One region of the Cellulomonas sp. GbtcB1 genome, then DNA from elsewhere that is predicted to be linked to it. Evidence: predicted binding sites of a transcription regulator. Region 1 holds the regulator's gene; each other region holds the start of a gene.
The links. Region 1 encodes Rex, which represses fermentation and respiration genes when NADH is low (regulators of the CRP and FNR family bind a similar motif). Its sites were predicted from a motif close to CTTGTGAANNNNTTCACAAG; they were not measured.
Positions count from the first base shown of each region.

Region 2: adhE (bifunctional acetaldehyde-CoA/alcohol dehydrogenase) is a predicted target of Rex. The motif match lies at 3,451-3,470, and genes of this name have one in related genera.
Region 3: pflB (formate C-acetyltransferase) is a predicted target of Rex. The motif match lies at 6,989-7,008, and genes of this name have one in related genera.

Region 1 covers NZ_JAGXJG010000019.1:45,285-55,119, reverse strand. The annotation lists gene KVT14_RS09160 (carbohydrate ABC transporter permease) at 1-2, opposite strand, end outside; gene KVT14_RS09155 (sugar ABC transporter substrate-binding protein) at 96-1,448, opposite strand; gene KVT14_RS09150 (alpha-N-arabinofuranosidase) at 1,736-3,244, shown strand; gene KVT14_RS09145 (arabinan endo-1,5-alpha-L-arabinosidase) at 3,237-4,316, shown strand; gene KVT14_RS09140 (GNAT family N-acetyltransferase) at 4,313-4,888, opposite strand; gene KVT14_RS09135 (HAD family phosphatase) at 4,885-5,721, opposite strand; gene KVT14_RS09130 (glutaredoxin family protein) at 5,756-6,046, shown strand; gene KVT14_RS09125 (redox-sensing transcriptional repressor Rex) at 6,056-6,742, shown strand; gene KVT14_RS09120 (YceI family protein) at 6,963-7,520, opposite strand; gene KVT14_RS09115 (MarR family winged helix-turn-helix transcriptional regulator) at 7,656-8,201, shown strand; gene KVT14_RS09110 (histidine phosphatase family protein) at 8,265-8,921, shown strand; gene KVT14_RS09105 (TlpA disulfide reductase family protein) at 8,918-9,535, shown strand; gene KVT14_RS09100 (cytochrome c biogenesis CcdA family protein) at 9,535-9,835, shown strand, end outside.
Region 2 covers NZ_JAGXJG010000011.1:43,344-53,178, forward strand. The annotation lists gene KVT14_RS06175 (hypothetical protein) at 5-529, opposite strand; gene adhE (bifunctional acetaldehyde-CoA/alcohol dehydrogenase) at 670-3,384, opposite strand; gene KVT14_RS06185 (hypothetical protein) at 3,733-4,101, shown strand; gene KVT14_RS06190 (hypothetical protein) at 4,227-4,604, shown strand; gene KVT14_RS06195 (hypothetical protein) at 4,636-5,154, shown strand; gene KVT14_RS06200 (glycosyl hydrolase family 65 protein) at 5,179-7,692, opposite strand; gene KVT14_RS06205 (HAD-IA family hydrolase) at 7,689-8,465, opposite strand; gene KVT14_RS06210 (LacI family DNA-binding transcriptional regulator) at 8,519-9,715, opposite strand; gene KVT14_RS06215 (hypothetical protein) at 9,830-9,835, shown strand, end outside.
Region 3 covers NZ_JAGXJG010000038.1:18,505-28,339, forward strand. The annotation lists gene KVT14_RS13700 (HRDC domain-containing protein) at 1-368, shown strand, start outside; gene KVT14_RS13705 (3-hydroxyacyl-CoA dehydrogenase NAD-binding domain-containing protein) at 772-2,973, shown strand; gene KVT14_RS13710 (CopG family transcriptional regulator) at 2,997-3,326, opposite strand; gene KVT14_RS13715 (hypothetical protein) at 3,332-3,592, opposite strand; gene pflA (pyruvate formate-lyase-activating protein) at 3,687-4,574, opposite strand; gene pflB (formate C-acetyltransferase) at 4,693-6,960, opposite strand; gene dxs (1-deoxy-D-xylulose-5-phosphate synthase) at 7,101-8,993, opposite strand; gene KVT14_RS13735 (glycogen debranching N-terminal domain-containing protein) at 9,140-9,835, opposite strand, start outside.

The DNA.
Region 1 (9,835 bases):
ATCCCGGTGCTCCTTCACGAGGGCGGCCCCGCCGCGCCGGGTCCGCCCGAGGAGGGGCGGTGCGCCGGCGCGGCGGGGGAGCGGGGGTGGGGTGGTCAGGCCCCGCCGGCCATCTCGGCGTTGGCGTTGGACTCGTCGAGCAGCGCCTGCATCTTGGGCTGGACCTCGGCGAGGTAGTCCGCGGCGGTCTGCTTGCCGTCGAGCACGGGCTGGATGTTCACCCAGAGCTCGTCGTACCACTCGGCGCCGTAGGTGAACGAGGCCGGCATGGCGCGGCCGTAGTCCTGCACGATGTCGAGGAACTCCTGGCGGTTGGCGGGCTTCGCGTCCGCCGCTCCGGCCCACTCCTCGGCCACGTCGATCAGGTTCGGGATCTGGATGTTCGCGTCGACGAGCGTCTGCTGGGCGTCGGGGTCGGCGGACAGGTAGGTCGCGAGCTGCACCGCGGCGTCGGGGTTGCCCGAGGTGGCGGAGACGCCGATGCCGAGCGAGCCGACCCAGGTGGCGGACTCGCCGGTGCTGCCGGCGGGCCAGGGGATCAGGTCGTACTCGAAGTCCAGGTCGTTGTAGACGCTGACGTCCCACGGGCCGACCGGGAAGAAGCCGATCTCGCCGGCCATCCACCGCTGGTAGGTGTCGAGGGTCGCGGCCTCGGACGCGTTCGGGGTGACGCCGTCGACCGTGGTGAGGTCGGCGAAGTACTGCAGCGCCTCGGCGAACTCCGGGGTGTCGACGGTGACCTCGGTGCGGTCCTCGTTGGTCCAGTCGCCGCCGTTGCTCCACACCATCGACTGCAGGTTCCACTGCACGTTGAGGCCGGTGCCCCACTGGTCGACCGCGCCGTCGCCGTCGGTGTCGGTGGTCAGCTGCTTGGCGATGTCGCGGAACTCGTCGAGGCTCAGCGGGACGTCGGGGTCGGGCAGCGGGATGCCCGCGGCCTCGAGCATCGTCTTGTTGTAGCCGAAGGCGAACGGGCCGACGTCCTTCGGCAGGCCGTACAGCCGGCCCTCGGGCGTGCCCTGCAGCGTGCCGTCGAACCGGTAGGAGTCGACGCCGTACTCCCAGATGTTGTCGAGGTCGACGCCGGCCTCCTCCACCTGGTCGGTGATGTCCAGCAGCACGCCGGACGCCACGTAGGACTGCAGATTGGCCTGCTCGATGTAGAACACGTCGGGCACCTTGTTGCCCGAGACCGCCGCCTGGAGCTTGGTGGCGTACTGGTCGGCGTCGGTCACGGTCATCTGGACCTTCACGCCGGTGTCCTCGGTGAACTTGTCGATCGCGGCCTGGTACGCGGCCTTCTCGTCCGCGCCGCCGCGGAACATGAACGTCAGGCTCTCTCCGTCGCCGGAGCCGCCGCCGTCGTCGCCTCCGCCGGAGCCGCACGCCGTCAGGGCGAGCGCCCCGGCGAGGGCCAGGGCCGCCGCCCGCAGGGTCTTCGTGGTCATCGCGCCGTTGCCTCCACTGGTGGACCGGGCGAGGTCGAGCGCGCGCCGGTCGGCCGTCGGTGGCGGACCGGACTTGCGAGGGCGGCTCTGACCTCGTGTTCTACATCGTTGCACTACAACGTTGGAGAGAGTGGCACGGGTCACGCGGGGTGGTCAAGTAACGGTCTGGTCACGGCCGGGGTGCGGTGAGTAGGTGCCTTGCGGTGCCATGGTTGACGGGTCCCGCTCCGGCGGGCACGATCGTCCTACAACGATGTAGATCGGACAGCGAAGGAGCTGTGCCCCACATGACCACCGTCACCCTCACCCTCGACCCGGCGTTCCGCGTCGGGCCGGTCCGGCGCCGGACGTTCGGCGCGTTCGTCGAGCACCTCGGCCGCTGCGTCTACACCGGCATCCACGACCCCGAGCACCCCACCGCGGACGCCGACGGGTTCCGCGCCGACGTCATCGGGCTGACCAAGGAGCTGGGCGTCTCGACGGTCCGCTACCCCGGCGGCAACTTCGTCTCCGGCTACCGCTGGGAGGACGGCGTCGGCCCGCGCGACCAGCGCCCCCGCCGGCTCGACCTGGCCTGGCACTCCACCGAGCCGAACCTCGTCGGCGTCGACGAGTTCATGCGCTGGACCAAGGCCTCCGGCACCGAGGCGATGATGGCCGTCAACCTCGGCACCCGCGGCGTCCAGGAGGCGCTCGACCTGCTGGAGTACTGCAACGTGAAGGGCGGCACCGCGCTGTCCGACCAGCGCCGGGCCAATGGCGCCGCCGAGCCGTACGACATCAAGCTCTGGTGCCTGGGCAACGAGATGGACGGCCCGTGGCAGATCGGGCACAAGACCGCGCACGAGTACGGCCGGCTCGCCGCCGAGACCGCCCGCGCCATGCGGATGATCCAGCCCGACCTCGAGCTCGTCGCCTGCGGCTCGTCCGGCGTGCCGATCCCGACGTTCGGCCAGTGGGAGCAGACGGTGCTCTCGGAGACCTACGAGCACGTCGACATGATCTCGGCGCACGCGTACTACGCCGAGGAGGACGGCGACCTCGGGTCGTTCCTCGCCTCGGCCGTCGACATGGACCACTTCATCGACTCGGTGACCGCGGTGGCCGACGGCGTGCGCGCGCACAAGAAGCTCGCGAAGCGGATCCACATCTCGTTCGACGAGTGGAACGTCTGGTACCAGAAGCGCGCCGAGTCGGTGCCGCCGTCGGGCGACGACTGGCCGGTCGCGCCGGTCCTGCTCGAGGACAAGTACAACGTCGCCGACGCCGTCGTGGTGGGCAACCTGCTCATCTCGCTACTCCGGCACACCGACCGGGTGCACTCCGCCTCGCTCGCCCAGCTGGTCAACGTGATCGCGCCGATCATGACCGAGCCCGGCGGCCGCGTCTGGCGGCAGACGACGTTCCACCCGTTCGCGCAGGCCTCGCAGTACGCGACCGGCGAGGTGCTGCAGGTGGCGATCGACGCCCCGACGTACGAGACCGCGAAGTTCGGCGACGCCCCGCTGGTCGACGCCGTGGCCACCCGGGACCCGGAGACCGGCGCCGTCGCGCTGTTCGCGGTCAACCGCTCGACCACGGAGACCGTGACCCTCGAGGTCGACACCCGGTCGATCCCCGGGCTGCGGGTGCTCGGCGCCACCAGCCTGTCGAACCCGGACCACACCTGGGTCGCCACCGCCGACGACGACACCGCGGTGCTGCCGCGGGACAACGACTCCGCGACGATCGACGGCGGACGGCTCACCGTCCGGGTGCCGCCGGTGTCGTGGAACGTCGTCCGGCTCGGTGCCTGAGGACGACGCCGCCGGCGCCCGCGCGCCCCGTCCCCGCCGCCGCGGCCTGCTGGTCGCGGCGGCGGTGGCGGCGGTCGCCCTCGTGGGGGCCGGGGGTGCGGCGGTCGCGACCCGCTCGGGCGCGCCCGCCGCCACCGAGATCCCGGTCGCGGGTGACGTCGGCGTGCACGACCCGGCGCTCGTCGTCGGCGACGGCGACGACCCCTGGTACGTGTACTCGACCGGCGACCAGCGGGAGAACGCCGGCGCCGTCCAGGTCCGCCGGTCCACCGACCGCGGCGCGACCTGGGAGTACCTCGGCACCGCGTGGGGGCCGTCCGACTCGCCGCGGTGGGCCCAGGAGGCCGTCCCGGGCGTCGTGAACTACTGGGCGCCCGAGCTCGTCGAGCACGACGGCACCTGGTACCTCTACTACGCCGCGTCGACCTTCGGCTCGAACCGGTCGGTCATCGGCCTGCGCACCAGCCCGACGCTCGACCCTGACGACCCGGACTACGGCTGGGTCGACCGCGGCGAGGTCTGGCGGTCGGAGCCGGCCGACGACTACAACGCGATCGACCCCGGCATCGTCGAGGACGCCGACGGCACGCCCTGGATGCTGTTCGGGTCGTACTGGTCGGGGATCCAGGTGGTCGAGCTGGCCTGGCCGGACGGGCTGGCGGCGGCGGGGGCGTCGCCCGTGGGGCTCGCGAGCCGGCTGGCGGCGCCGCACGCGATCGAGGCCCCGTACGTCGTCGAGCACGACGGCTGGTACTACCTGCTCGTGTCCCAGGACGCGTGCTGCCAGGGCACCGACTCGACGTACAAGGTCGCGGTCGGGCGGTCGCGGGACGTCACCGGGCCGTACGTCACGCGCGACGGCACGGACCTGCTGCTCGACGGCGGGGACGTGCTGCTGGAGACCGCCGGGGACCGGGTCGGCCCGGGCGGGCAGTCGGCGTCGCGCGGCGTGCTGGCGTACCACTACTACGACGCGGCCACGGGCGGGACGCCGACCCTCGGGCTGCGCGAGATCGCGTGGGACGCCGAGGGCTGGCCGGTGCTGACGACCGCGGAGGAGCAGGCGGGCTAGAGGGCCTGGTGCAGGACCAGGTCGTGGTGCCGCTGGTCGCCGACCTGGAACGTGCGCTCGCCGACGACCTCGAACCCCGAGCGCCGGTAGAACGCCTGGGCTCGCAGGTTCTCGCCGTTGACGCCCAGCCACACCCCGGCGGCCTCCCGGGCGCGGGCGGCGTCGAGGCTCGCGGCCATGAGCGCGCCGGCCACCCCGCCGCCGTGCCGGCCGGGCAGCACGTAGCACTTGCTCAGCTCGACCGTCGGGCGCAGCGGCACGACCGCGGCGACCTCGGCGGCGTACGGCTCGCCCGCGACCAGCATCGTGTAGCCGACCAGCTCGTCGTCGGCGTCGGCGACCAGCAGGTCGCGCGTCGGATCGGCCAGGTAGGCCGCGAAGTGCTCGGGGGTGAGGTGCGCGGCGATGAACGCGGCGTGGTCCTCGGGCGTGGACGACGGCGGGCAGGCCAGCGGGAACGTGGCGGCGGCCAGGTCGGCGAGCGGGGCGGCCTCGTCGGCGCGGGCGCGGCGGACCACCGGGGCGGCGGTCGCGGGCGCGTCCGGCGCCCCGGCGGTCCCGGCCGTGGTCACCGCGCGCCCCAGCGGGCCCGGATCGCGCGCCGCGCGGTCCGCACCACCAGCCCGAGCACCCACACCGAGCCCGCGACCGTCGCGGCGTCGACCCCGCGGCGGGTGGCGTTGCGGCGGCCGCGGAACTCCCGCATCGGCCAGCCGACCTCGGCGGCGTGCTTACGCAGCCGGCCGTCCGGGTTGATGGCGCACGGGAAGCCGACCTCGGACAGGATCGGCACGTCGTTGGTGGAGTCGCCGTAGGCGAACGACCGCTCCAGGTCGAGGCCCTCGCGCTCGGCCAGCGCCCGGACCGCCTCGGCCTTCGCGCGGCCGTGCAGCAGGTCCCCGACGAGCCGGCCGGTGTAGAAGCCGTCCTTGTGCTCCGCGATCGTGCCGAGGGCGCCGGTCGCGCCGAGCCGGCGGGCGATGATGTCGGCGATCTCGACCGGGGTGGCCGTGACCAGCCAGACCTCGTGGCCGGCGCGCAGGTGCTGGTCCAGCAGCCGCTGCGTGCCCGGGAAGATCCGGAGCGCGAGCACCTCGTCGTAGATGTCCTCGGCGATCGCCACGACCTCGGCGACCGAGCGGCCGTGCATGATCTCGAGCGCGCGCTGGCGGACCTCGTCGATCTGCTGCCGGTTCTCGCCGAACGTCAGGTAGCGGATCTGGTGCACCGCGAACCGGACGATGTCCGAGCGCTGGAAGAAGGCGCGGCGGTAGAGGCCGACGGCGAGGTGGAACGAGCTCGCGCCGCGGATGATCGTGTTGTCCACGTCGAAGAACGCGGCCACGCGCCCCGTCGGCGCCGTCGGCGCGGGCGCGCCGGTCAGGGGCTCGGTGGGCTCGGGCACGCCGCCACTGTAGTCACGGACCTAGGCTCGTGCCGTGCCGACCCCGCCAGCCGAGACCCCGCCCCGCGTCGTCCTCTACTCCCGCGCGGGCTGCCACCTCTGCGACGCCGCCCGCGACCTCGTGGCCGAGGTGGCCGCCGAGCGCGGCGCGTCCTGGGCCGAGGTGGACGTCGACGCGGGCGGCACGGCGCGCGACGGGCGACCGCTCGCGGCGGCCTACGGCGAGCTGCTGCCGGTCGTCGAGGTCGACGGCGTGCGGGTCGGCTACTGGCAGATCGACCGCCACCGGCTCGTCGACGCCCTCGCGGCGGCCCCGCAGGCCTAGGCTGTCGCCGTGCGAGCCCTGCCGCCGACCACCGTCGCCCGCCTGCCGGGATACCTGCGCTCCCTCGGCGGCCTCGCGTCGGAGGGCGTGACCACCACGTCGTCCGACCAGCTCGCCGAGCTCGTCGGGGCGTCCCCCGCGCAGCTGCGCAAGGACCTGTCGTACCTGGGCGCGGGTGGGCGGCGCGGCGTCGGGTACGAGGTCGACCACCTGCGGCGGCAGATCGCGCAGGCGCTCGGCATGACCGAGGAGCGCCGCGTCGTCATCGTCGGCATCGGCAACCTGGGGCACGCCCTCGCCACCTACTCGGGCTTCGCGGACCGCGGGTTCGTGCTGGTCGGCCTGTTCGACACCGACCCGGAGCTGGTCGGCACGGAGGTCGGCGGGCACGTCGTGCAGCACGTCGACGGCCTGGAGCGGGCGGTCGAGGAGCAGGAGGCGAGCGTGGCGATCGTCGCGACGCCCGCGTCCGCCGCGCAGCCCACTACGGACCGGCTGGTCGCCGCGGGCGTGACCGGGGTGCTGAACTTCGCGCCGCGCACGGTCCGGGTGCCCGACGGGGTGGACGTCCGCGAGGTCGACCTCGGGTCGGAGCTGCAGATCCTGGGCTTCCACGCGCGCCAGCGCTCGGGCGCCGCGTCCGCGCCGGCCGAGGCCCCGGCCGCCGAGCCCGAGCCGGTCCCCGCCGCCGACTGACCGCGCCCGCGCCCGCCTCCGCCGAGCGAGCAGCCGACGCGTCGAGCGAGTAGTCGGCGGGTACTCGGTCGACGCGTCGGCTACCCGGTCGCGGCGGCCGCCGACGCACGAGAGGGCCCGGTCGACCGCGGCAGGGGTACGCGGTCGACCAGGCCCTCACGTGCGCCGCCCCCGGCGTGCGCGCGGGGCGCAGCCGGGGGCGGCGGGGTCGTGCGGAGGCTCAGGCCTGCTTGATGGCCGAGACCTCGAGGTTGATGACGACCTTGTCGGACACCAGGACGCCGCCGGCCTCGAGGGCCGCGTTCCAGGTGATGCCGAACTCCTTGCGGGAGATGGTCACCGAGGCGGAGAAGCCCGCGCGCTGGTTGCCGAACGGGTCGGTGGCCGCGCCGCCGAACTCGGTGGCCAGCTCGACCGTCTTGGTCACGCCGTTGATGGTGAGCTCGCCGGTCACGACGTAGTCCTCGCCGTCCGCGGCGACCGAGGTCGAGGCGAAGGTCCACTCGCCGAACTTCTCCAGGTCGAAGAAGTCGGTCGAGCCCTTGAGGTGGCCGTCGCGGTTCGCGTCGCCGGTGGCGATGGTCGACGGGTCGAGCGAGGCGGTCACGCCGGACAGCGTGAGGTCCTCGGCGACGGTGATGGTGCCGGAGGTCACCGCGACGGTGCCGCGGACCTTGGAGATGCCCGCGTGGCGGACGGTGAAGGACGCCTCGGTGTGCGAGGGGTCGATCGCCCAGGTGCCGGCGGTGAGGGCGGTGGGGAGCGTCGTGGTCGACATGGTGCCTCCTGCGAAGTATTGGTTGAAGCATCAACTGCGGTTAGTTGAGATTTCTACTACAGTGGAGCCTGCTGCGCAAGGCCTGTGGGACGATCAGCCACCGACGTCACAGGCCGGCGCGGGAGGAGGACGGCGATGAGCACCACGACCACCGGGAGCGCGACCACCAGGGCGCCGCGGGAGCACGACGACGTCCGCTGGCTGACGGCGGACGAGCAGCGCGCCTGGCGCGCGTACCGGGACGGCACGGCCCGGCTGCTCGACGTGCTCGCGCACGAGCTGGAGCAGGACTCCGGCCTGTCGCTCGGCGAGTACGAGGTGCTGGTCCGGCTGTCCGAGGCGCCGCAGCGCACGCTCCGCATGTCGGAGCTCGCCGGCGAGCTCGCGCACTCCCGGAGCCGCCTCACGCACACCGTCCGCCGCATGGAGGCCGCCGGCCTGGTCGAGCGCGCCCCCTGCCTGGAGGACGCCCGCGGTGTGAACTGCACCATGACCGAGACCGGCTGGCGCCGGCTCGTGGACGCCGCGCCCTCGCACGTCGAGTCCGTGCGCGCGCACCTCGTCGACGTGCTCTCGCCGGTCCAGATGCAGGCCCTGGGCGACGCGATGGCCGCGGTCGGCGCCGCGCTGCAGGCCGGCTGCGCCCAGGTCGAGGCCGACGCGGAGGCCGCCGGACGCTGATCCGGCGGGTCCCCGCGCCCCGGCACGGTCCGACCACCCAGCCGGGTTTGCGAGACTGACCCCATGGTCGCCACCACCATCCACCTCATGCGGCACGGCGAGGTGCACAACCCCGAGGGCGTGCTCTACGGACGGCTCGACGGGTACCACCTGTCCGAGCGGGGCCGGGAGATGGCCGAGCGCGTCGCCGCGCACCTGGCCGGCACGCTCGACGGGCCGCGCCGCGACGTCACCGCCCTGTTCGCGTCGCCGCTGACGCGCGCCCAGGAGACGGTCGCCCCGATCGCCGAGGCGCTCGGCCTGCCCGTCACCACCGACGAGCGCCTGCTCGAGGCCGAGAACAGGTTCCAGGGCCTGACGTTCGGCGTCGGCGACGGCTCGCTGCGGCACCCCCGGCACTGGCCGCTGCTGGTCAACCCGTTCCGGCCGTCCTGGGGCGAGCCGTACCGGCAGCAGGTCGGCCGGATGCTCGCCGTCGTCGAGCGCGCCCGCGACGCCGCGCGCGGTCACGAGGCCGTGCTCGTCAGCCACCAGCTGCCGATCTGGGTCACCCGGCTCGCGCTGGAGGACCGCCGGCTGTGGCACGACCCGCGCCGCCGGCAGTGCTCGCTCGCGTCGCTGACCTCCCTGACGTACGAGGACGACCGCCTGGTGCGCATCGGCTACACCGAGCCCGCGGCCGACCTGCTGCCCGGCGCCTCGGCGGTGGCGGGCGCATGACGACCCGCAGCCGCGCCCGTCGCGCCGCCGCGGGCGTCGTCGCGCTCGGCGCCGCCCTCGCGCTCGCCGCGTGCTCCGGCGGGGGCGACGGCACGGGCTCGGACACCGACGTGGCCGACCAGGGCTACGTCTCGGGCGACGGGTCGTTCACCCAGTGGGCGGTCGCCGACCGGCAGGGCCCCGTCGAGGTCGCCGGCACGGACTACGCGGGGGAGGCCGTGGACATCGCCGACTGGCGGGGCGACGTCGTCGTGCTGAACACCTGGTACGCGGCGTGCCCGCCGTGCCGGGAGGAGGCGCCCGACCTCGTCGACATCGCGCACGAGTACGCGGACTCCGGCGTGCACCTCCTCGGCATCAACGGGGTCGACGACGCCGGGGCGGCCGAGCCGTTCCAGCAGACCTTCGACGTGCCGTACCCGAGCATCGACGACCGCGACAAGAACGCCATCGCGGCGCTGCAGGGCATCGTGCCGATCCAGGCCACGCCGACGACGGTCGTGCTCGACCGGGACGGCAAGGTGGCCGCGCGCATCGTCGGCCTGGCCGAGGGCTCGACCCTGCGCGCGCTGATCGACGAGGTGCTCGCCGAGGACGGCGGGGGCTCCGCGTGATGCTCGCCGACGTCGGGGACTCGTTCGCGCACGCGGCCACCTCGGGCTCGCTGCTCGCGGCGGTCCCCGTGGCGCTGCTCGCCGGGCTGGTGTCGTTCGCGTCGCCCTGCGTGCTGCCGCTCGTCCCCGCCTACGTCGGCTACCTCGGTGGGATGTCCGCCGCCTCCGCGCCGGGGACCGCCCGGGCGCCGCGCGTGCGGGCCGCCGCGGCCGGCGGTGGCGCGGCGACGCTCGACCTCGCCGGCGCCCTCCCGGCGCAGCCCGCGCTGACCCGGCCGGCGGCCGACGAGTCCCCGGCGG
Region 2 (9,835 bases), on a different contig from region 1:
GGCCTCAGCCCCGCTCGGTCTCCTGCACCTGCTGGGACAGCTGCTCGACCTGCTGCGCGAGCTTGTCGAGGGCGTCGGCCGTCGTGGCGTCGACCTGCGAAGACGCCGAGTCGAGCGCGCTGCGGGCCGAGTCGAGCGCGGAGCGCGCGGAGTCGAGCTGCTCCTGGGTCGCGGCGGTGCCGTCGGCCTGGGCCTGCTCGAGCGCCGCGGTGGCGTCGTCGATCGCGGTGGAGGACTGGTCGACCGCGCCCTGCGCGGCCTCGCGCGCGCTCGCGTCGAGGTCCTGGAGCCGCGCCCGGGCGTCGTCGACGGCGGTCTGCGCGGACTCGACGCGCTCGCGGACCTGGTCGGCGAGGTCGCGCAGGTTGCCGGCGGCCTCGCTGGCGGAGTCGGCGACGGACTGCGCCTGGGACGCGATCTCCTCGGCCTGGGAGCAGGCGCCTGGCGCGAGCGCGGCGGCGAGCGCGAGCGGCACGACGGCCGCGGCGCGGGCGCGGCGGGCGGGACGTGCGGTGCGGCGGGTGGTCATCGGCGGGCCTCCTCGTCGGTGGACCGCCCAGTGTGCCAGCCGCACCTGGGAGCGGAGGCAGAGGAACGCCCCGCCCGCGACGGGTGGTCGCGGGCGGGGCGCTCGGGCGAGCAGCGACCTGGGTCAGGTCGGAGGGACGCTCAGGCGTCGGCCTCCGCCGGGGCCCCCGCCCCGGCGGGCGCGCTCTCGGCGCCCTGCTGCTGCTCGCGGCGGCCCCGCACCTCCGCGACGGAGGTGCCGTAGTAGGCCGCGGTCATGATGTCCTTCATGTCCGCCCGCATCGGCATGCGGGGGTTGGCGGGCGCGCACTGGTCCTCGTACGCGCCCATGGCGACCTCGTCGAGCCGGGACAGGAAGTCCTGCTCGTCGACGCCCTGCGCCTGGAAGGACGACGGGATGCCGACCTTGGCGCGCAGCGCCTCGATCGCCAGGGCGTAGGACTCGACGCCCTGCTCCGGGGTCTCGGCCGGCAGGCCCAGCATCTGGGCGATCTGCTGGAACCGCTCCGGGGCCACGTAGTGCTCGTACTTCGGCCAGCTGGTGAGCTTGGTCGGGATCTGGCCGTTGTACCGGATCACGTGCGGCAGCAGCGTGGCGTTGGTCCGGCCGTGCACCAGGTGGAACGTCGAGCCGATGACGTGCGCCATCGCGTGCACGATCCCGAGGAACGCGTTGCCGAACGCCATGCCGGCGATGGTGCCCGCGTTGTGCATCTTCTCGCGGGCGTCCTTGGTGGCCGGGTCGGCCGGGTCGCCGTTCACGGACTGCGCGAGGTTGTCGAAGATGAGGCGGATCGCCTGCAGCGCCATGCCGTCGGTGAAGTCGTTCGCGTAGACGGCGACGAACGCCTCGGTGGCGTGGGTCAGGGCGTCGAACCCGGAGTCGGCGGCCAGCGAGCGCGGCATCTTCGAGGTGAGGACCGGGTCGATGATCGCGACCGTCGGCGTCAGCGCGTAGTCCGCCAGCGGGTACTTCTTGCCCGCGTCGGGGTCGGAGATGACGGCGAACGGGGTGACCTCCGCGCCGGTGCCCGAGGTGGTCGGGATGCACACCAGCTTGGCGAGCTCGCCCAGGGTCGGGAACTTGAACGCGCGCTTGCGGACGTCGAAGAACTTCTGCTTGAGGTCGGAGAACACGATCTCCGGGTGCTCGTACAGCAGCCACATGACCTTCGCGGCGTCCATGGGCGACCCGCCGCCGAGCGCGATGATCGTGTCGGGGCGGAAGTGGCGCATCTGCGCGGCGCCCGCCTGGACGGTCTTGACGCTGGGCTCGGGCTCGACCTGGTCGATGATCTGCACGGACACGTTGTTGCCGCGGCGGTGCAGGACGTCCAGGACCCGGTCGACGAAGCCGAGGGTGGTCATCGTGGCGTCGGTGACGATGGTGACGCGCTCGACGTCGGCCATGTCGGACAGGTAGCGGATGGCGTTCGGCTCGAAGTACGTCTTGGCCGGGACCTTGAACCACTGCAAGTTGTTGTTCCTCCGGCCCACGCGCTTGATGTTGACGAGGTTGATCGCCGAGACGTTGTTCGACACCGAGTTGTGGCCGTAGGAGCCGCAGCCCAGGGTCAGCGACGGGATGAAGGCGTTGTAGATGTCGCCGATGCCGCCGAGCGAGGAGGGCGCGTTCGCGATGACGCGGATCGCCTTGACCCGGTTGCCGTACTCCTCGGTGAGCGCCTCGTCCTGGGTGTGGATCGCGGCGGAGTGGCCGAGGCCGTCGAACTCGACCATCTGCTCGGCGAGCTGGATGCCCTGCTCGGTCGAGGTGGCGCGCAGCACGGCGAGGACCGGGCAGAGCTTCTCGCGGGTCAGCGGCTCGTTCGGGCCGACCGAGCCGACCTCGGCCAGGATGATCGAGGTGTCGGCGGGGACGGTGAAGCCGGCCTGCTCGGCGATCCACTGCGGGGACTTGCCGACGACGGTCGGGTTCAGCTTGGCGTCGCCGCAGTTCTTGCCCTTGGCCTCCACCCCGAAGATGAACTTCTCGAGGAGCGCCTTCTCCTTCTTGGTGGCGCGGTACGCGTGCAGCACGGCGAACTCGGCCAGCGCGGCGTCGTAGATCTCGTCGTCCAGGATGACGGCCTGCTCGGAGGCGCAGATCATGCCGTTGTCGAAGGACTTGGACAGCACCACGTCGTTGACGGCCCGCTTGAGCTTGGCGGTCTTCTCGATGTAGGCGGGGACGTTGCCCGCGCCGACGCCGAGGGCCGGCTTGCCGCACGAGTACGCGGCCCGGACCATCGCGTTGCCGCCGGTCGCGAGGATCGTCGAGACGCCCGGGTGGTTCATCAGCAGGCCGGTGGCCTCCATCGAGGGGGTCTCGACCCACTGGATGCAGTGCTCGGGGGCGCCGGCGGCGACCGCGGCGTCCCGCACGACGCGGGCGGCCGCCACGGACGACTTCTGCGCGTTCGGGTGGAACGCGAAGATGATCGGGTTGCGGGTCTTCAGCGCGATGAGCGCCTTGAAGATGGCCGTCGACGTCGGGTTGGTCACCGGGGTCATGGCGCAGATGACGCCGACCGGCTCGGCGATCTCCGTGATGCCGTTGATCTCGTCGCGGGAGATGACGCCCACGGTCTTGAGCGCCGCCATCGAGTTGGTGACGTGCTCGCAGGCGAAGATGTTCTTGACGGCCTTGTCCTCGAAGACGCCGCGGCCGGTCTCCTCGACGGCCAGCTCGGCGAGCTGCCCGTGCTGGTCCAGCGCCGCGACGGCGGCCTTCTTGACCAGGCGGTCCACGTCCTCCTGGGTGAAGCGGGCGTACTCGGCCAGCGCCTTGGTCGCGCCGGCGACCAGCTGGTCGATGGCCGCGGCGGTGTCGGTGCTCGTCGTCGTGGTGGTCACGGGGACTCTCCCGAGGGTGGTGGGTTGGGGTGCGGAGGGCTCCGTCGACCTCACGACCAGAACGGTATCGAGAAAAGTTTCACAAAGTCTGGGACCGGAGTCCCGGGGACCTCGGTCCTGCCTCGGCGGGCGGCCCGCCGGGCCCGGGCGCGGCGCGCGATATGTCACGAAAATGCGCACAAATGCGGATCTGGGATCGATTGCCCGCATTTGCTCTGCTGGTCAGAGCGTTGCTGACATCGAGTCGGAATGTCGGTAACGTGCGGCGCACCCCGCGTCGGCCCCCGCCGTCCGCGACCACCGACCCGCGGCCGGACCCCCGGCCGGCCGCCGCCGAGGAGGCCCCCCGTGCCCACGCTCCAGGACGTCGCCCAGGACCTGATGGACCTCGATGGGGCGATCGCCTTCGCGTTCGTCGACCACACGAACGGGCTCGTGCTCGCGTCCGCCACCTCGGTGCCGTACGACATCGAGCTCGCCGCGGCCGTCGCCACCGAGTTCGTCCGCGCCAAGCTGCGCGCGGTCGAGCAGATGGGCCGCGGCGGGGCGGTCGAGGACATCCTCGTCACGCTGGAGGACGAGCTGCACCTGACGCTGGTGTGCGACCACCCGCGCCTCCAGGGCGTGTTCGGCTACCTCGCCCTCGACCGCCGGCGCGGCAACCTCGCGCTCGCGCGGCGCACGCTGCGCGCGCTCGGCGGGTCCGTCGAGCTCTAGCCGGAGCCGAGGCCGGAGCCGGCGCCGCGCCCCCGAATCGCGTTCGGGGGCGCGGAACGGCGATTGGGGTGGTGCCTCCCGGTGGCAGCGTCGCTCCCGTTCCACCGGACGACGAGGAGTGACGCATGATCAGCATGGAGGAAGCAACGGCCCAGGTGATGGCGCTGGACGGCGCGATCGCGCTCGCGGGCGTCGACTACACGAGCGGCATGACGATCATGTCCACCGTCGTGAAGCCGTTCGACATCGAGCTCGCCGCGGCCGTCGCCACCGAGGTGGTGCGCGCGCAGATGCGCGCGATCGACCAGCTGGGCGGCGGGCAGTCCATCGACGACATCCTCATCTCGCTGTCGGACGAGCTGCACCTCATCACCCTGAGCGACGACCCGCGCTACGCCGGCCTGTTCTCGTACCTGGTGCTCGACCGGCAGCGGGGCAACCTCGCGCTCGCCCGACGGCGGCTGCGCGACCTGACCCAGGCCGGCATCGAGATCGAGAGCTGATCCGGCTCCGCCGACGACCCAGGAGGTGCGCGTGGACGCCGCGCAGGTGCTCGACACCCTCACCCGCGCGCTGCCGCCCGGGGCCGCGGCCTCCTGGCTCGCGCCGGACGGCGCCGCCGCCGCCGGGGTGGCGGCGCCCGAGCCGGGCGTCGCGGCGCTGGTCGCGGCCCTCGCGGCCGCGGTCGCCCGGGACGGGGGCGACCTCGCCGGGGACAGCAGCAGCCTGCTGGTCGAGTCCCCGGCGCGGACGCTGCTCGCGCACCGGCTCGGCGGCCACGGCACGCTCGTGGTCGTGGCGGGGCCGGATCTCAACCTGGCGCTGGTCCGTCGGCTGGTCCGCACGGCGCTCGCGGACGGCGAGCCGCGCGGTGCCGACGACGCCCCCGGCGGGCTCGCCGGGACCGGTGCCGATGCCGTCACGGCGCCCGGCGCCGAGGGTCCGCTGCCCGCCCTGCCGCGCCGCGCGCCGGCCGCCCGGGTCACCGACTTCCGCTACGAGCCGGAGGACGTCGAGGTCCTCCGGCAGCTCCGCGAGGCGCTCACGGGCTGATCCCGCGAGCGCCCCGCGCCGCGCTCAGTCGTGCGAGACCGGGGGCGGCGTGAGCACCGTCGGGTGGTCCGGCACGCTCGCGGTCATCAGGGTGCCGTCGGCGCGGCGGGTGCCCTCGATGTCCCGGACCGTCGGGGTGCCGATCAGCCGCGGCGCGGGCGCCAGCGGCAGCACGACGGGGTCGCCCGCGGTGACCTTGACCGGCTCGCCGCGCACGACCAGGTCCGCGGCGTCGCCCTCCTCGACGGTGAGCCGCAGCTCGGTGTGCCGGACGTCGACGCGCACCCGGCTGCCGCGCAGCGTGAGCCGGAACGTCAGCCCGTCCCAGACCTCTGGCAGCCGCGGGTCGAGGGACACGACGCCCTCGTGGTCCCGCATGCCGCCGAAGCCGCAGGCCAGCGCGCTCCACACGCCGCCGGCCGACGCGACGTGCACGCCGTCCGCCGTGTTGTGGTGCAGGTCGGCCAGGTCCACGTAGAGCGCCGACGTGAAGTAGCGCAGCGCGAGCTCCTGGTACCCGACCTCGGACGCCACGATGGACTGCACGACGCCGGACAGCGTCGAGTCGCCGGTGGTCAGCGGGTCGTAGTAGTCGAAGTCGGCCAGCTTCTCCTCGGCGGTGAACTGGTCGCCCTGCAGGAACAGCGCCAGCACGACGTCCGCCTGCTTGAGCACCTGGAACCGGTAGATCACCAGCGGGTGGTAGTAGAGCAGCAGGGGGCGCTTGGCCGGGTCGGTGTTGGCCAGGTCCCAGAGCTCCTTCTCGAGGAAGTTCGCGTCCTGGGGGTGGATGCCGAGGCGCTCGTCGAACGGGATGTGCATCCGCTCGGCGGCGTGTGCCCACTCGTCCAGCTCGTCCTTGGTCAGGTGCAGCCGGGCGACGAGCGCGGCGTGCTCGGCGGGGTGCTCGTGCGCCAGGCGGTCCACGGCCTCGACGGCACCGCGCAGGTTGGCGCGGGCCATCACGTTGGTGAACAGGTTGTCGTTCACGACGGTCGTGTACTCGTCCGGCCCGGTGACGCCGTGGATGTGGAACGAGGCGTCGCCGTTCGTCCCGCGCCAGAAGCCCAGGTCGGCCCACATGCGCGCGGTCTCCACCAGGATGTCGACGGCCTCGCGGGCGAGGAAGTCGTCGTCGCCGGTCGCCGCGACGTACTGCCGCACGGCGTGCGCGATGTCGGCGTCGATGTGGTACTGCGCGGTGCCGGCCGCGTAGTAGGCGGACGCCTCCTCGCCGTTGATCGTGCGCCAGGGGAACAGCGCGCCGTTCTGGTTCAGCTCGGCGGCGCGGCGGCGCGCGGCGTCGAGCATCGTGTAGCGGAACCGCAGCGCGTTCCGCGCGATCCGCGGCGAGGTGTAGGTCAGGAACGGCAGGACGTAGACCTCGGTGTCCCAGAAGTAGTGCCCGCTGTACCCGGAGCCGGTGAGGCCCTTCGCGGCGATGCCGTTGCCCTCGGCGCGCGCCGTCGCCTGCGCGAGCTGGAACAGGTTCCAGCGGATCGCCTGCTGCAGGTCGGGCTGCCCGGGGACCTCGACGTCGCTGCGCGCCCAGAAGTCGTCGAGCCAGGCGCGCTGGTCGGCGAACAGCCGGTCGACGCCGGCCGCCTCGGCCCGGTCGAGCGTCCGGCGGCAGCGGTCGGCGAGCTCGCGCGCGGGGACGCCGCGGGACGAGTGGTAGGTGACGACCTTGGTGATCCGGACCGTCTGGCCCTGCTTCGCGTCGATCCGGTAGACGTGCTTCGCCAGGTCCTCCTCGACGAGCGACAGCTCCTCGTAGGCGTTGTCCGTCTCGATGGCGTGGTCGGCCGCCACGGCGAGCGTCATGCCGGACGCGGCGGCCCGGTAGGACATGACGTACCGGCCCTCGGAGCCCCAGTGCGTCTTCGGCTCGAGCACCCGCGCGGTCAGCGTCTCGGACTTGCGGGGGTCGAAGCCCTCGCCCATCGCGGCGGCGCGGACGTGGTACTCGTCCTGGCCGTCCTGCCGGTTGAGGATCTGGCTGCTCAGCACGACCGGGGCGTCGGCGTCGAGCATGGTCAGCTCGTAGGTCATGACGGCCAGGTGCCGCTCGGCGAACGACACCATGCGCCGGGTGCGCACCTGGACGCGCTTGCCGGACGGCGTCTGCCAGACCAGGTCGCGGGAGAGCACGCCGTCGCGGAAGTCGAGGCTGCGCTCGTAGGAGTGCAGGTCGGCCACCGTGAGCAGCAGCGGCTCGTCGTCCACGTAGAGCCGCATGATCTTGGCGTCCGGGACGTTGACGATCGTCTGACCGACGCGGGCGAAGCCGTACGCCTCCTCGGCGTGCCGGATCGGCCAGGTCTCGTGGAAGCCGTTGATGAAGGTGCCGTGGCTGTGGCTGTCCCGGCCCTCCTCGACGTTGCCGCGCATGCCGAGGTACCCGTTGCCGACGGCGAACAGGGTCTCGGTCCGGCCCAGGTCGGCGGCGTCGTGGCGCGTCTCGCGCAGCCGCCACTCGTCCTTCGGGAACCGGTTGCGGTCCAGGGGGTCCGGGGTGAACAGGGAGGTGGGGTTCACGGCAGGGTGCTCTCGTGCTCGTCGGTGTCGTCGGTCGGGGTGACGAGCTCCGCGAGGTCGTCCACCACCAGGTCTGCCCCCTGCTCGCGCAGCACGTCGGCGCCCGCGCCGCGGTCCACGCCGATGACGAGCCCGAACGCCCCGGCACGGCCGGAGGCGACGCCGGACTCGGCGTCCTCGACGACGACCGCGCGCTCGCGCGGGACGCCGAGCTGCTCGGCGGCGTACAGGTACGTCGCCGGGTCCGGCTTGCCCGCCAGGCCCTGCGCCGCGGCCACCAGGCCGTCGACGACGAGCGGGAACCGGTCGGTGAGTCCCGCAGCGGCCAGCACGGGCACCGCGTTCCGGCTGCTCGACACCACGGCGACCTTCCGGCCCTGCGCGAGCAGCGCGTCGACCAGGCGCACCGAGCCCGGGTAGGGCGTGACGCCCTCGGTCTCGAGCACCTGGGTGAAGACGGCGTTCTTCCGGTTGCCGAGGCCGCAGACCGTCTCGGTGTCGGGGGAGTCGGCCGGGTCGCCCCAGGGCAGCTCGATCCCGCGGGACGCCAGGAGGGACCGCACGCCCTCGTAGCGGGGCTTGCCGTCGATGTGCGCGAAGTAGTCCGCGTCGGTGTACGGCGCGGCCCCGCGGGCGTCGAGCAGCGGCGCGAACAGCCGCGCCCAGGCGTGCATGTGCACGACGGCGGTGGGGGTGAGGACCCCGTCCAGGTCGAACAGGACGGCGTCGAGGCCGTCGAGGACCGCGGTGGGGCGGTCGGGTGCGGTTGCCACGGTGGAGCTCCCAGGGGCGTGGTGTGCGGGTGCGGGTGGTGCGGGGTCGTGCGTCATGCGGCGGTGGCGCGGGCGCCGGCCGGGCCCGGGGCGGCGTCGAACGGTGCGGGCCCGGCGCTGGACGCCCGGACGACGAGCTCGGGCGGGACCAGCCCGGCCGGGGCCGGCCGGTGCCCGAGGTCGACGCCGAGCCGGTCCAGCACCTGCTCGACGAGGGTCTGCGCCACCAGTCTGATCGGTTGCCGCACGCTCGTCAGCCCGGGGCGCGCGAACGCCGCCAGGTCGGAGTCGTCGTAGCCGGTGATCGCGACGTCCCGGCCGGGCGTGGCGCCGGCGTCCGCGACCGCGGTGAGCGCGCCGAGCGCCAGCGCGTCCGACGCGCAGACCAGCGCGGTCGGGGTGTCGCCGGGTCGCCCGAGCAGGGCGGCGACGGCGGCGGCCGCCGCGTCCGGGTCGTCCGCCGCGGCGGTCGTCTCGGGACCCCGGTCGTCGGCGCCGCCGGGCCCTCGGGGGTCGGGGGCCGCGCCGTCGGTCGCCGCGAGCCAGGCCGCGCGCCGGGCGTCGCCGCCCGCGCCGTCGGCGGGCCAGCCGACGAACCCGATCCGGCGGTGGCCCCGGGAGCGCAGGTGCTCGACCGCGAGCCGCACGCCGAGCGCGCCGTCGACGTCGACCCACGGGTGCGCGGCGTCCGGGTCGCCCCACGGCTGCCCGTGCGCGACGAACGCCGCGCCGCGGTCCGCCAGCCAGGCCGGTCGCGCGTCCCCCGGGTGGGTGTCCGCGACGACCACGGCGTCCACGTCGCCGGCGGCGAGCAGCTCGCCGTAGGCGGCGATCTCCGCGGCGTCGTCCCCGTACGGGGCGTCGAACGCGAGGAACCGGTAGCCGTACGGCCGGGCCGCCGCGACGAGCTCGTGCAGCAGCCGGTCGGGGTGCGCCGCCGTGCGGTGCGCCGTCGACCCGACCCGGATGCCGATGAGGCCGGAGCGGCGCGAGGTCAGGGCCCGGGCGGCGTGGTCCGGCCGGTAGCCGAGCGCGGCCACCGCGCGGCGGACGCGCTCCAGGGTGCCGGGCGACAGCCGGTCCGGGGCGTTCAGCGCGTTCGACACCGTCTGCCGCGAGACCCCGGCGTGCTCCGCGACCGCCCGGATGGTCACCCGCGGTGCGCGCGCGGCAGCCGGGCGTGCCGCCGTGGCGGCGCGCGCAGGGGCTGCGGGCGCGGCGGCGGCGCGCGGGGCGTCGGCGGTGGGCATGCGGCGGTCCTCGTGGCGTCCGTGCGGGGTGGGGTGCGGCTGGGGTGGTGCGGGACCGACGGAGCCACTTTGACCGGTCAAATCCGCGACGATTCTGGTCGCGTCAGGGGCGCGGTGTCA
Region 3 (9,835 bases), on a different contig from region 1:
CCGCGCTCTGGCAGCGGGCGATCGACACCGGCCTCCAGCTCCCGGACGACCAGCTGCCCAGCAGCCGCGGACCGCGCACCGACGCCCCGCCGCCGCCGCGCGCCTGGGCCGACCGCGACCCGGCGGCCGCCGCCCGGCTGACCGCGGCGCGCGCCGTCGTCGCCGAGCTGTCCGAGACGCACACCGTGCCGGCCGAGAACCTGCTGCAGCCGGACCTGCTGCGCCGGGTGTGCTGGACCCCGCCGACCCCGGCCGACGAGGCGCACCTGGCCGAGCGCCTGGCCGCCGGCGGCGCGCGCCCGTGGCAGATCGGCCTGCTGGCCCCGCGCCTGGCGGAGGCGTTCGCGGCGGTGGCGACCCCGGCCTGACGGCCCGGGCTGCACCCGGCCTACGCTCTCCGGCCGCGCCCACGCCGATCGTGGCGGGCGGGGCCGGACAGCGTAGGCGGCGTGCGGCGGCCGCCCCGCAGGGCCCCGCGACCGGCCCAGCGGCACCCGTGCGCCCGCGTGCTCCGCGGCACGCGCCCGCCCGCCTGCTCCGCGCCGAGCGGGCAACCGACACGTCGAGCGAGCACCCGCCGACTACTCGCTCGACGTGTCCCGTACTCGCTCGGCGGTCGGGTCGGCACCCGACGCCGCACGGCGCGGTCGGGTCGGCGTGCTGACCTGCGGCGCGGCGGCGCGCCGTCGCCCCGGCACCGCGACAGCGGGCACCGGCGCGGCTAGGGTCACGGTGTTCCGACCGGACACCGTCGTCCCCAGGGAGTGCCGCATGCGCCACGCCGCCACAGAGCCGTCCCCGTCGTCCGCCCCGCGCGACCCCGACGCGCCCGGCACACCCGCGCCGGGCGCGCTGCCCGCCGAGGCCGACGACCACGTCCTGCGCGTCACCGCCCGGGACGTCGACCTGCCGGACGGCGCCGGCGTGCTGGCCCTGCTCACGCTCACGGCGACCGACGAGCGGCGCCCCACGACCCTCGGCCCGCGCGGCCTCACCGTCCTCCGGGAGGCCCTGGGCGCCGTGCGCGCCCGCGCCGAGGCCGGCGAGATCGCCGCCGTGGCGGTCACCGGGCGTCCGGGCTGCTTCGTCGCCGGGGCCGACCTCTCCGTCGCCCGGCGCCTCGACGGCCTGGATCAGACCCGTGCCCTCGCCGAGGCCGGTCACGCCGCCCTCCGCCCGCTGGGGGAGCTGCCGGTGCCGACGTTCGCCTGGCTGACCGGGCACGCGCTCGGCGGCGGCCTCGAGCTGGCCCTGCACTGCGACCACCGGGTCGCGGCCGCGGGGATCCGGTCGATCGGGCTCCCGGAGGCGTCGCTCGGGCTCGTGCCGGGCTGGGGCGGGTCGTGGCTGCTCCCCCGCCTGGTCGGCCTGCCTGCCGCCGTCGACCTCGCCGTGCTGCGCCCGCTCGCGAACAACCGGCTCACCACCGCGGAGCAGGCCCTGGAACTCGGCCTGGTCGACACCGTGCTCCCCGTCGAGGGCTTCGAGCAGTCCGCGCTCGCCTGGACCGCGGGCGTGCTGCGCGCCGGCTCCCCCGACCGCCGCGCCGCGACGGTGCCGCCGGTGCCGGAGGGCGACCCCGACCCGCTCGCCCGCGCCGCCACCACCCTGGACGCCCGGCTGCACGGCGCCGCCCCGGCCTACGCCCACGTCCTGGACCTGCTGGCCCGCGCCGGTTCCCGCGACCGGGAGGCGGGTTTCCGCGCGGAGGACGACGCCCTCTCCCGGCTGCTGGCGTCCGACGAGGCCCGCGCCGCCCTGTACGCCGCGGAGCTCACCGGCCGCGGCGCCCGCCGGGCCGCTCGCGCCGAGGCGGACGAGGCCGCGCCGCGCGAGGTGCGCCGGGTCGGCATCGTCGGCGCCGGCCTGATGGCCGCGCAGCTCGCCGTCCTGCTCGGCTCGCGGCTCGGCGTGCCGGTGGCGATGCGCGAGGTCGACGAGGAGCGGGCCGCGGCGGGCCGGGAGCGCGTGCGCGACCTGGTCGAGTCCGCCGTGTCGCGCGGCCGGTTGGCCGAGGACGCGGGCCGCGCGCTGCTCGACGGCGTCCGGGTCGGCACCGACCTGGCCGACCTCGCCGACGCGGACCTCGTGATCGAGGCCGTCACCGAGGTGCTGGACGTCAAGCGGGCCGTGTTCGCCGAGGTCGAGGCGCTCGTCCGCCCCGACTGCGTGCTCGCCACCAACACGTCCGCGCTGTCGGTCACCGCGATGGCCGACAGCCTCGCGCACCCGGAGCGGGTCGTCGGGCTGCACTTCTTCAACCCGGTCGCCCAGATGCCGCTGGTGGAGGTGGTCGCGACGCCGTCGTCGGACGCCACGTCGCTCGCCACCGCGGTCGACGTCGCGCGGCGCGCGGGCAAGACCGTCGTGCGCACCACCGACCGCCCGGGCTTCGTCGTCAACCGGGTGCTGCTGCGGATGCTGGCCGACGTGCTCGGCGCGGTCGAGGAGGGCACACCGGTCGAGGCCGCCGACGCCGCGCTGCGCCCGCTGGGCCTGCCGATGAGCCCGTTCGCGCTGCTGCAGCTCGTCGGCCTGCCGGTGGCCCGGCACGTGCTCGTGACGCTGCACGACGAGCTCGGCGACCGCTACCCCCGGTCGCCCGGACTGGACGCGCTGGTCGAGCAGGGCCGCACCGTCGCCACGCCCGGCCCCGCGGGGCTCCCCGTCGTCGACCCGGCGATCCAGGACGCGTTCGGCGCGCCCACCGCCGCCGGGACGCGTGCCGAGCAGGAGGCCGCCGTCCTCGACCGCGTGGCCCGGGGGCTGGCCGAGGAGATCGGCGCCCTGCTGGACGAAGGCGTCGTGCCGTCGGCGGACCAGGTCGACCTGGCGATGCTGCTCGGCGCCGGCTGGCCCGCGCACCTCGGCGGGATCTGCCCCTGGCTGGACCGCACCGGTTGGTCCGAGCGGGTGCTCGGCCACCGGCTGCTCCCGCCGGGCGTCGCCGACGCGAGCGCGACGGCGGCCTGACACCCGGAGTGCCGGGGGGCAGGTCAGCCGGCGGCGAGGTACCGGTCGAGTGCGTCCCGCACGATCTGGCTGCGGGTGAGGCCCTGCTGCTCGAGGCGTTCGATCGCGGCCTCCTGCGCAGCGCTGATCGTCACGTTCACCCGCGGCGACCGCACCCCGCGCCGCCCCTGGCCTCCGCCGACCCGGGGTCGCCCGACCGAGCGCTCGACCGCACCCACGTCGACACCCGCGGCCTCGAGGACCGACCTGCCGAAGGCGGACGCGTCGGCACCCGTCAGCACCTCGCGGGGCTCGCCCCACGCGGCCGGGTCCGCGGCGAACATCGCCGCGCGGGCCTCGTCGTGCTCGGTCATGCTGCTCACCCCTCCTGGTACCCGACACGCGTACGGGTCGACTCCCGCAGCCGCATCACGTGGAAGATCCACACCCGGTCCGGCGGGCTCACGTCGGCCAGCACCTCCAGGTCGCCGAACCGGCTCGGCCCGATGAACAGCGTGGGCGCCACCGGTCCGACACGAGGTTCGCCGAACTCGCGGACCACGACACGGGCGTGCGCCATGGCGTAGAGCGCCTCGTCGTGCGGGATCCCGTGCTCGTCGGCGCTCGCCGCCCAGGTCACGCCCACGTCACTGTCGCATCCCGGTGGACATTGTGTCCACCACAAGTGGACACGACGACAAGCAGCGGATGTCGGCGTCCGGCACGTGCACGGCTCAGAACACCGTCAGCCCGCGGTCCCGGAACTGCTGCCGCACCCGTGCCACCAGCTCGGGGCTCGGCGGCTCGGTGTCCTCCAGCTCGTACGCCATGCCGAGGCTCTGCCACTTGTCCCGACCCATCTGGTGGAACGGCAGCACCTCGACTCGGCTGACCGTGGACAGCGAGGCGACGTAGTCGGCGACCGCGTCGACGTTCTCCGGCGCGTCGGTGAGCCCGGGCACCAGCACGAACCGGACCCAGATCTCGGTGCCGCTCGCGGCGACCCGGCGGCCGAAGTCGAGCGTCGGCTGCAGGTCCCGGCCGGTGGTCCTCTTGTACGTCTCCGGGATGCCCGACTTCACGTCGAGCAGCACGAGATCGATGTCCGCGAGCATCGCGTCCGAGCAGTGCGCACCCAGGTAGCCGGAGGTGTCGATCGCGGTGTGCACGCCGAGCTCCTTGGCCCCGCGCAGCAGCCGGGCGACGAACGCGGGCTGCATGAGCGGCTCGCCGCCGGAGATCGTCAGGCCGCCGCCGGTCACGGCGAACACCGGGACGTACCGCTGGATCCGGCGCAGCAGCTCCTCGGCGAGCACGGGCTCGCCGCGGCGCATCTCCATCGTGTCGGGGTTGTGGCAGTACAGGCAGCGCAGCGGGCAGCCGGCCAGGAAGGTCGTGAGCCGGGTGCCGGGGCCGTCGACCGCGGTGACGAGCTCCCAGGAGTGCAGCGATCCCAGCTCGCCGGCGCGCATCTGCGCGAACTTCTCGCTGCGCTCCGCGTCGCTCACCGCGAGCCCCGCGGTGCCGGCCGTCGACCGCTCGTGCGAGCCGCCCGTGACGGGCAGGCCCAGCTCGATGACCGGGGCGCCGACCTCGCCGACGACGGACTGGCTGCTGCTCATGGTCGCGACCTCCTCGCGGGGTCCTGCTGGGTGGTGCGGGTGGTACGGGTCGTGCGGGGCGGGGCCGCCCGGCCCGGGGCTGCTCCCCCGGACCGGGCGGTGGTCCGCCGGTGCGGCGTCAGACGCCGCCGTGGAACGTCCGGGACAGCACGTCGAGCTGCTGCTCGCGGGTGAGCCGCACGAAGTTCACGGCGTAGCCCGACACCCGGATGGTGAGCTGCGGGTAGTTCTCGGGGTGCTCCATGGCGTCCTCGAGGGTGTCCCGGTTCAGCACGTTGACGTTCAGGTGGTAGCCGGACGAGACGTTGTACGCGTCCATGAGGCCCACCAGGTTCGCCACCTGCTCGTCCTTGGTGCGGCCGAGGCCCGAGGGCACGACCGTCGAGGTGAGCGAGATGCCGTCCATCGCCTCGGAGTACGGCAGCTTGGCGACCGACATCGCGGAGGCGAGCATGCCGTGCGAGTCGCGCCCGTTCATCGGGTTGGCGCCCGGGGCGAACGGCTCGCCGGCGCGACGGCCGTCCGGGGTGTTGCCCGTGGCCTTGCCGTAGACGACGTTCGAGGTGATCGTCAGCACCGACTGGGTGTGCAGGGAGTTCCGGTAGGTCTTGTGCTGCCGGATCTTCTCCATGAACGCCTTGGTGATGCCCACGGCGATGTCGTCCGCACGGTCGTCGTCGTTGCCGTACGTCGGGAAGTCGCCCTCGATCACGTAGTCCGTGACCAGGCCGTCCTCGTCGCGCACCGGCGTGACCTTCGCGTACTTGATGGCCGACAGGGAGTCCGCCACGACCGACAGGCCGGCGATGCCGCAGGCCATGGTCCGGAGGATCTGCCGGTCGTGGAGCGCCATCTCGAGCCGCTCGTACGCGTACTTGTCGTGCATGTAGTGCACGCAGTTCAGCGCGTCGACGTAGGTCTCGGCCAGCCAGTCGAGCAGCTTGTCGTACTTCGCCGCCACGTCGTCGTAGTCGAGGACGTCGCCCTCGACCGGTGCGGAGACGGGCGCGACCTGCTTGCCGGACACCTCGTCGCGGCCGCCGTTGATGGCGTACAGCAGAGCCTTGGCGATGTTGACGCGGGCGCCGAAGAACTGCATCTGCTTGCCGACCCGCATCGGGGACACGCAGCAGGCGATCGCCGCGTCGTCGCCCCACGAGGTGCGGATGAGGTCGTCGGACTCGTACTGGATCGCCGAGGTGTCGATCGAGACCTGCGCGCAGTACTTCTTGAAGCCCTCGGGCAGCCGGTTGCTCCACAGCACGGTCAGGTTCGGCTCCGGGGCCGGGCCGATGTTGTACAGCGTCTGCAGGAACCGGAACGACGACTTGGTGACGAGCGGGCGCCCGTCCTCGCCGATGCCGCCGATCGACTCGGTGACCCAGGTGGGGTCGCCGGAGAACAGCTGGTCGTACTCGGGGGTCCGCAGGAACCGGACGATGCGCAGCTTGATGACGAAGTCGTCGATCAGCTCCTGCGCGAACTCCTCGGTGATCGCGCCCGACGCGAGGTCGCGCTGCAGGTACACGTCGAGGAACGTCGAGGTGCGGCCCAGCGACATGGCCGCGCCGTTCTGCTCCTTCACGGCGCCCAGGTAGGCGAAGTACAGCCACTGGACGGCCTCGCGGGCGGTGGTCGCCGGGTTGGAGATGTCGTAGCCGTAGGACGCGGCCATCTGCTTGAGCTCGACGAGCGCGCGGATCTGCTCCGCGTTCTCCTCGCGGTCGCGGATGACGTCCTCGACCGACGGCTCCATGTCCATCTCGTGCCGCTCGAGGCGCTTGGCCTCGATCAGCGCGTCCACGCCGTACAGGGCGACGCGGCGGTAGTCGCCGATGATGCGGCCGCGGCCGTAGGCGTCGGGCAGGCCGGTGATGATGTGCGACGAGCGCGCGGCCCGGACGTTCGGGGGGTAGACGTCGAAGACGCCGTCGTTGTGCGTCTTGCGGTACGTGGTGAAGATCTTGGCGACCTCGGGGTCGACGTCGTAGCCGTAGGTCTCGAGGCTCTTCTCGACCATGCGCCACCCGCCGTTGGGGATCATGGCGCGCTTGAGCGGGGCGTCGGTCTGCAGGCCGACGATCAGCTCGTTGTCCTGGTCGATGTAGCCGGCCGGGTGCGAGACGATCGTCGACGGCGTGTGGTTGTCGATGTCGTAGACGCCCTTGGCCCGCTCGGCCGGGAACATCTCGCTGAGCTTCGCCCAGATGCCGGTGGTGCGCTCCGTGGGGCCGGCGAGGAAGTCGGCCTCGCCGGTGTACGGCGTGTAGTTGCGCTGGATGAAGTCGCGGACGTCGATCCCGTCACACCAGGGTCCGGTGACGAAACCGTCCCAGGCCGGCGCGGTGGCGTCGGACCCGGTCGTGGGTACTGCGGTGGTGGACATCTGAAGCTCCCTCGCTGAGTGCGTCGTACTTGCGACGCTATTCACGAGGTCATGGGATGTCTTGGGACCGAGGTCCCCCGCCCTCGTCAGGGGCGCGGAACGGCCGCGTGACGGTGCTCACGTCCCGGACCCAGGTCCCGTCAGGCGGTCGCGCGGAGCGCCGCGAGCACGTCGCGCGCGAGGTCCGGCGCGGTCAGCCGGAGTCCCGTCAGCAGCTCGTCCCGGCTCGCGTGCTCGAGGTACCGCCGCGGCACCCCGAACGCCTGGACGGGCGTCGGGATGCCCGCGTCCCGCGCCCGCAGCCCGAGCGCCGACCCGACGCCGCCCTCGCGCACGCCGTCCTCGATCGTCACCGCGTGGTCGTGCTCCCCCACGAGCTTCACGAGTGCCGCGGGCACGGGCAGCACCCAGCGCGGGTCCACGACCGTCACCCGCAGGCCGTGCTGCGCCAGCAGCTCGCCGAGCGCCAGGGCGGTGCGGGCCATCGAGCCGACGCCGCACACCAGCACCGACCGCGCGGCGTCGTCGGTCCCCGTGCCCCCGTGCCGCGCGAGCACGTCCACGCCGTCGACGTCGTCGACCGCCGGAAGCGCCTCGGTGAGCGCGCCCTTCGGGTACCGCACCACCGTGGGCGCGTCGTCGACGTCGACCGCCGCGCGCAGCGCCGCCCGCAGCGTGTCCTCGTCGCGCGGCGCGGCCAGCCGCAGGCCCGGGACGACCCCGAGCAGCGCCATGTCCCACATGCCGTTGTGCGACGCGCCGTCGTCGCCGGTGAGCCCGGCGCGGTCCAGGACGAACGTCACCCCGGCGCGGTGCAGGCCCACATCCATCAACACCTGGTCGAAGGCGCGGTTGAGGAACGTCGCGTACACCGCGACCACCGGGTGCAGCCCGGCGAACGCCATGCCCGCCGCCGTCGTCACGGCGTGCTGCTCGGCGATCCCGACGTCGAACGTGCGGGCGGGGAACGCCTCCGCGAACGGCGCGAGCCCGACCGGCTGCAGCATCGCCGCCGTGATCGCCACGACGTCGGGCCGGCGGCGGCCGATCCGGACGATCTCGTCCGCGAACACGCCCGTCCAGCCGAACCGCGACGGCGCGACCGGCAGCCCGGTCTCGGGGTGGATCTGGCCGACCGCGTGGAACCGGTCCGCGACGTCCTGCTCGGCCGGCGAGTACCCGCGGCCCTTCTCCGTGATGACGTGCACGATCACCGGCCCGCCGAACGACCGGGCCCGGCGCAGCGCGAACTCCACCGCCGCCTCGTCGTGCCCGTCGACCGGGCCGACGTACTTCAGGCCGAGGTCCTCGAACATCCCCTGCGGGGCGACGACGTCCTTGATGCCCTTCTTCAGGCCGTGCAGCGCGTCGTACGCCACCCGCCCGGGGGGCCCGGAGCGGCGCAGCGCGCGCTTGCCCCAGGACAGCACCGTCTCGTACCCGCGGGTGGTGCGCAGCGCGTCGAGGTGCAGCGCCAGCCCGCCGATCGTCGGCGCGTAGGACCGGCCGTTGTCGTTCACGACGACCACCAGGCGGCGGTCGGTGCCGTCCGCGATGTTGTTGAGCGCCTCCCAGGCCATGCCGCCGGTGAGTGCGCCGTCGCCGACGACCGCCACCACGTGCCGGTCGCCGCGACCGGCCAGGGCGTTCGCCCGCGCGATGCCGTCCGCCCAGGACAGCGCCGTCGACGCGTGCGAGTTCTCGACGACGTCGTGCTCGGACTCGGCCCGGCTGGGGTAGCCCGACAGCCCGCCGCTCTTGCGGAGCCGGCCGAAGTCCTGCCGCCCCGTCAGCAGCTTGTGCACGTAGGACTGGTGGCCGGTGTCGAACACCAGCGTGTCCCGCGGCGACTCGAACACCCGGTGCAGGGCGATCGTCAGCTCGACCACGCCGAGGTTCGGCCCCAGGTGCCCGCCCGTGCGGGACACCTGGTCGACCAGGTAGCCGCGGATCTCCCCCGCCAGCGCCCGGACCTGCCCCGCGGACAGCGCGCGCAGGTCGGCCGGGGACCCGATGCGGTCCAGCAGCCCCATGTCCCACCGCCCGTCGCCGTCGTCCGCGCGGCTCGCGCACGAGAGGCCCCCACCCTACGGGGCGGGGTCGCCCCGGGCGCGGGCGACGTGCCCGCGACCGGCGGGCGGCTCCGGCGCGACCGCCGCGCCGGAGCCGCCCGCGGCCGTCAGGACCGCAGGTGCACCGCCACGTCGGCCTCCGCCTCGACCTGCACCGAGCCGTCCGCGCCGACCCGCACCGCGAGCGGCGCGCCGCCCAGGCGCAGCCCGCGCACGGCCACCGCCCCGAGGGGCGAGGGCACCGGCGGCGCCACGGTCAGCCGGCCGCCGGGCACGTCGGGCGCCAGCCCGAGCGCCGCGCCGAGGACCGACACCGCGGCCGCCGCCGACCACGCCTGCGGGCGGCACGCCGCCGGGTACGGAACGGCGCGCGGCACGGTGCCGCGGGCGTCGCCGCCGTAGAGCTCCGGCAGCCGCTGGTCGAAGTCCTGCGCGGCCGCGAGCAGCCCCTCCGCGAGCGCCGCCGCCTCCCGGGCGTGCCCGGCGCGCGCCAGCCCCTGCACGACGATCGCGGTGTCGTGCGGCCACACGGCGCCGCCGTGGTAGCGCAGCTCCCAGTAGCCGGCCGACTCCGTCGACATCGTGCGCAGGCCGTAGCCCGAGTCCATGTCCGGGCCGACGAGCCGCGCGGCGACCGTCGCCTCCTCCTCGGCGGACAGGATGCCGGTGCCCAGCAGGTGGCCGATGTTCGACGTCACCGTGTCCACGACCCGCTTGTCCGCGTCCAGCGCGATGCCCGGGTAGGCGCCGCGCTCGTCCGAGGTCCAGAACGACGCCCGGAACCGCTCGGCCAGCGCGGCGGC